Cycloclasticus pugetii PS-1: one gene and its partner. The protein of the gene in region 1 interacts with the protein of each later gene in a pairwise test. Links are inferred from orthologs where the notes say so. Each region holds a gene or a part of one and is shown in the gene's direction. Other genes may lie near its edges.

Region 1 (2,904 bases):
TAAGGCTAATCGCTCATCTATTGATGGTTTTAGAGGTCCTGGCATTGAAGAAGGCTTACGTGTTTTGCAGTTGGTAAAAGACCAATTAAATCTCCCTGTTATTACCGATGTGCATGAAGACACGCCGATGGATGAAGTGGCCTCTGTTGTTGATGTGTTACAAACGCCTGCTTTTTTATGTCGTCAAACTAATTACATTACTAAAGTGGCGGCAACAGGCTTGCCGGTTAACATTAAAAAAGGCCAGTTTTTAGCGCCTTGGGATATGAAGCACGTAGTTGATAAAGCACGTTCGACCGGTAATCAAAATATCATGGTGTGTGAAAGAGGGGCATCTTTTGGCTATAATAATTTAGTCTCTGATATGCGTTCATTAGCCGTAATGCGCGAAACAAGTGCACCAGTGGTTTTTGATGCAACTCACTCGGTTCAACTACCCGGGGGGCAGGGAAGTTCTTCTGGCGGGCAACGTGAATTTGTGCCGACATTAGCGAGAGCCGCAATGGCAGCTGGCGTGTCCGGCGTATTTATGGAAACACACCCTGATCCGGATAAAGCGTTAAGTGATGGTCCTAATTCGGTGCCATTAGAAAAAATGAAAGCATTACTCAGCATTATGAAAACAATCGATGACGCGGTTAAACAAGCCGGGTTTATTGAAAACGAATTTTAAGATAATTTATTTGAGGAAGTTATGGCAGAAATAGTTGATATTAAAGCGCGTGAGATTCTTGATTCACGCGGTAATCCAACCTTGCAAGCGGATGTGACGTTAGCCTCTGGCATTATTGGCAGTGCAATGGTGCCCTCAGGTGCGTCAACCGGGGAACGTGAAGCGATCGAATTACGTGATGGCGATAAAAGTCGTTATGGTGGTAAAGGCGTACTGAAAGCTATCGGCCATGTAAATGGCGAGTTAAAAGATGCTTTATTGGGCATGGATGCAAGCAATCAGGCAGCGATTGATAAGACAATGATTGAGCTTGATGGAACTGAAAACAAGGCTCGGTTAGGTGCAAATGCAACACTTGGTATTTCGTTAGCTACAGCACATGCTGCAGCAAATGAAGGTGGTTTGCCACTGTTTCGTTATTTAGGTAACAGCGAGTTTACGTTACCAGTACCGATGATGAATATCATCAATGGCGGTTCACATGCTGATAACAGTGTTGATCTGCAAGAATTTATGATTTTACCTGTCGGCGCACCTAACTTTAGTGAAGCGATGCGTTACGGCACGGAAGTTTTTCATGCCTTAAAATCGGTTTTACTAAAAAAAGGCTTAAGTACGTCGGTAGGTGATGAAGGGGGCTTTGCACCTGATTTGTCATCAAATGTTGAGGCAATTGAGGTTATTTTACAAGCCATTGAACAAGTTGGTTTGAAGGTTGGTGATGATATTTCGTTGGGTCTTGATGTGGCAAGTTCTGAGTTTTGTGAAAACGGAGAATACTTCTTAGCGTCGGAAAATAAACGCTTTAACTCTACTGAAATGACCGACTTTTTAGCTGGCTGGGTTAATCAATATCCAATTATTTCTATTGAAGATGGTTTAGATGAAAACGATTGGGACGGTTGGAAATACATGACCGAGCAATTGGGTCATAAAGTTCAATTGGTTGGGGATGATTTATTTGTTACAAATCCTAAAATATTTAAACAAGGTATAGATAAAAATATCGCCAATTCGATTTTGATTAAAGTTAATCAAATTGGCACGTTAACAGAAACATTAGCGGCCATTAAAATGGCGCATGATTCAGGTTATACATCAGTCGTATCTCATCGTTCTGGTGAAACAGAAGATACCACAATCGCTGATTTAGCTGTTGCAACCTGCTCAGGCCAAATTAAAACAGGCTCGCTTTGTCGTTCTGATCGTGTTGCTAAATACAACCGTTTACTGCGGATAGAAGAAGAGTTAGGCGAGCAGGCTGTTTATGCGGGTAGAAAGGCATTTAAATACCTTCGCTAATCTGTGAAAGCGCTTTTGATCATTCTTGTTATTGTCTTCAGTTATTTGCAGTATAAACTATGGATAGCTGAAGGCAGAGTTCAAGACTCATGGTCTTTAGAGCAACGAATAAACACCCTTGAAGCAGAAAACAAAATTCTGAGCGAGCGCAATAACGCCTTACAAGCCGAAGTTTCCAATTTAAAAAGTGGTTTAGAGGTCGTCGAAGAAAAAGCTCGAAATGAATTAGGGTTTGTAGGTAAAGACGAAACGTTCTTTCAGTATATTGAAGCTGGCGATGGTAAATAAACCAGAAAAAGTTTGGTGTGTAGTGGCAGCCGCTGGCATTGGTTCAAGAATGCAATCAGCAGTTCCTAAACAATATTTACCACTTGGTTCATCAACTGTTTTAGATGCAACATTGGAACGACTACTGTTATGCGAAAAGATTGAGCATATTGTTGTTTGTATTCATCAGAATGATAACTACTGGCAACACAGTAAATTGGCACAGAATGACCGTATTAGCATAACGTTTGGTGGAAGTGAACGAGCTGATTCTGTTTTAAATGGTGTGTCTTTAGTCAAAGAGCATGCTGATTTAAATGATTGGGTTCTTGTTCATGATGCCGCACGACCCTGTGTTAGATGTAGTGATATAAACGTGTTAATTAACACTGCATTAAAACAGCAAGTTGGTGCTATTTTGGCGACACCAATACACGATACGGTTAAAAAAGTAGTCAATAAAAAATCCACACAAACGCTCGATAGGTCAATATTATGGAGAGCGCTGACACCACAAATATTTAAACTCGACATGCTAAATAATGCCCTAATCAATGCGATCGAGTCTAATCGTGTAATCACGGATGAGGCCAGCGCTATTGAGCAGATGAATCAAGCTGTACAAATAGTAAAAGGACATGCTGATAATATCAAAATCACTT
Region 2 (3,027 bases), 1.0 Mb from region 1 along the record:
GATGGTCGGCACCTGAGATTTCAACTTGACGGTTAAGAGGGTTGCTCTTAACCAGCGCTAATTTTCGCATAGGAGCGGTTTTTTTTACATTATCAAGGTCTTGGCTGCCAAAGATGTCGAGAACAGGGATGGATAAGTCCCTTAAATGTTCAGTTGCTTGAGCTTCTGGTAAGTCAGAGGCCAAGGTGGGTAAGCCAATTAGTACAAGAGCATCACAGGCTTTTTTGTCTTGTTGGGCTAGAAAATTTGTTGCCATAATGCCACCCAAGCTATGTGCTATTAATACGCAAGGGTGGTTGTCAAAGTTTTCACGCATGTAGTTTAAGGTCGACTCGATTCTAGGGCCGTTTTCTTTAATTAAAGCTAAATGATCGTTAATAGAGGCATCATCAGAAGCCATTGGGAGTTGAATGGATGCGGTGACCCAGCCCATTTGTGCCAGTTGACTACGCAATGGTCGAATGATTTGTGGTGCATTTGGGTTTGAGCCCATGCCATGCAAAATAATAATACTACCGCGCAACTGTTCAGGCTCTTCATTATTAAGTAGCCCCAAAAACTCGACACTGTCGGTTTTTAAAGTCAGTATGTCGCCAATGATAATACTGTCTTTGACGCTTTCTGCGATGCGCTTTTCTCTGTCTAAGTCTGCGCAAAATGCAAAACCGCTAGCAAGTAGACCAAAACTGAATGCTAAAAAAGGTAACAGTTTTTTAGGCATGGTTGAGAAGTATTATGTGAATGAATTGAAGTGCTCATGGTGCATTAGTGTACGTAAAAAATCTAGACTAAAGCAGGTATTAGCACTGCTAATTCATACAATGGTTTTTTGTCAGATATGAAAACAGTTTTTACATGGGTAAAATACGGGCATGCAAGATCAACGGTTAATCTTTAAATTGGCTATTTCAGCAGAAAAATATTTATCTGTTTATAAAGGCCATGCGAACAAAATCTCAACCATCGCTAGCGACGGAAGACGAATAGAGTTTTCGGCAGATAATGTGCGACAGTTTTTAACGCATGATGGAATTTATGGTGAGTTTGAAATGCACATTACTGCAGAACAAAAGTTTTTATCTATTAGGCGGTTAAGATAAGCCGCGATGTAAGGCCTATAGGGTTAATGGAGATGAAATAAAATGCAAATTCGGGTACCCTTCTTCCTTTATTAAAAAGTTGCTTAAGAAATGAAAACACCCTTAATTGCACCGTCTATTTTATCGGCTGATTTTGCTCGTTTGGGCGAAGAGGTCGACAATGTGCTATTTGCAGGCGCAGATGTCGTGCATTTCGATGTGATGGACAACCATTATGTGCCGAATTTAACCATTGGGCCATTAGTGTGTGAGGCGCTGCGCAATCATGGCGTAACTGCACCGATTGATGTCCATTTAATGGTCAAGCCAGTAGACCGAATTATTTCTGATTTTGCAAAAGCAGGGGCTAGCTATATTACCTTCCACCCTGAGGCATCTGAACATATAGACCGCAGTTTAGGCCTGATTAAAGAATTAGGTTGCAAGGCAGGGTTAGTTTTTAATCCAGCAACGCCATTAAGTTATCTAGATCACGTGATGGATAAGCTCGATGTGATTTTATTGATGTCGGTAAACCCAGGCTTTGGCGGGCAAAGCTTTATTCCTTCTACGTTGGAGAAATTACGTCAAGTTCGTCAACGTATTGATGTGAGTGGGGCTGATATTCGGCTTGAAGTAGATGGTGGTGTAAAGATTGATAATATCGGTGAAATTGCCGCTGCCGGTGCAGATATGTTTGTCGCTGGTTCGGCCATCTTTAACACCGATGATTATGCAAAAACTATTGCAGCTATGCGTGAGAAAATAGCAAAGGCAGTTGCTTGAAAACATTGCGTGACAATTGCAAAACAAAGTTAGTGGCCTTTGATTTAGATGGCACATTATTGGATAGCGTGCCTGACTTAGCAAAAGCAGTGCAACTTACATTGGCGGAGTTAAACTTACCAACGCAACAACAAGACAGCGTGCGTGGCTGGATTGGTAATGGCGCACGCGTATTAGTAAAACGTGCCTTGTCGGGGGATATTAATGGCGATATACCGAAAGACTTGTTTGATAAAGCCTATCCAATATTCCTAAAGCACTACGCAGATAACCTAAATACCGACAGTGAGCTATATAATGGGGTGGAAGACACATTAGCTGCTTTCAAACAGGCAGGAATAGCTATGGCCTGTATTACTAATAAGCCAGAACAATTTACGCTGCCTTTATTAAAGGAAATAGGGCTGAGCCAATTTTTTGATAAAGTTGTCTGCGGTGATAGCTTTGAGCATCGAAAACCACACCCGATGCCACTATTAGAGACGGCGAAGTTTTTTAACGTATTACCTGAGCAGTCTATTATGGTGGGTGATTCGGTCAATGATATTATGGCGGCCCAAGCAGCTGGTTTTTATTCCATCTGTGTCAGTTACGGTTATCACGGTGAGGATGATGTGCATCAATTAGGTGCTGATGTTGTCATACAACACTTTTCAGAAATAGCGCAGTTGCTGGAAAAAGCCGCATAAGAGAAGGTGCCAAATATGGGTGATGTAAAACTAATGAAAAAACGATGGCGGTTCGGCTGAATGATTTAGCAGAAGCATTAAAACCATTGATGAAGTAATTAAGAGACCGTGTGATGACACCCGAAAAATTTAAACAATATGCCGATCAGGGCTATAGCAAAATTCCCCTGATGAAAACGATTTTGGCCGACCTAGAAACCCCATTAAGCGCCTATATGAAACTGGCTAATGGGCCTTATAGTTATCTTTTTGAATCTGTACAAGGTGGCGAGAATTGGGGGCGTTACTCGATTATTGGCCTACCGTGTAACGAAGTGATTAAAATAACAGGTAACAACATTCGCTTGGAATCGAATGGTCGACTAACAAACAGCCTCAGTAGTGATGCCCCTTTAGATTGGGTGAGACAGTACGCATCGACATTTAATATACCGGATATTGATGGCCTGCCACGATTTAGTGGCGGCTTGGTT

Evidence for each region.
Region 2: the proteins of eno (region 1) and rpe interact in binary tests that used the Escherichia coli proteins (3 or more experiments, as listed by UniProt). The link is inferred for Cycloclasticus pugetii PS-1 from one-to-one orthologs.

The regions. Positions count from the first base shown.
Region 1 is NZ_ARVU01000001.1:1,072,899-1,075,802, forward strand. The notes cover bases 1-2,834. They hold eno (phosphopyruvate hydratase), read left to right. Parts: upstream 1-694; coding sequence 695-1,975; downstream 1,976-2,834. Other genes in these bases: kdsA (3-deoxy-8-phosphooctulonate synthase), read left to right, coding at 1-673; CYCPU_RS0105165 (FtsB family cell division protein), read left to right, coding at 1,979-2,263; ispD (2-C-methyl-D-erythritol 4-phosphate cytidylyltransferase), read left to right, coding at 2,253-2,834. Also shown: more of ispD, read left to right, coding at 2,835-2,904. UniProt on the Escherichia coli protein: Catalyzes the reversible conversion of 2-phosphoglycerate (2-PG) into phosphoenolpyruvate (PEP). It is essential for the degradation of carbohydrates via glycolysis.
Region 2 is NZ_ARVU01000001.1:2,114,992-2,118,018, reverse strand. What follows is about bases 71-3,027. They hold rpe (ribulose-phosphate 3-epimerase), read left to right. Parts: upstream 71-1,190; coding sequence 1,191-1,865; downstream 1,866-3,027. Other genes in these bases: trpE (anthranilate synthase component I), read left to right, coding at 2,668-3,027; CYCPU_RS0110340 (phosphoglycolate phosphatase), read left to right, coding at 1,862-2,554; CYCPU_RS0110350 (DUF2835 domain-containing protein), read left to right, coding at 873-1,100; CYCPU_RS0110355 (alpha/beta hydrolase family protein), read right to left, coding at 71-721. Also shown: more of CYCPU_RS0110355, read right to left, coding at 1-70. UniProt on the Escherichia coli protein: Catalyzes the reversible epimerization of D-ribulose 5-phosphate to D-xylulose 5-phosphate.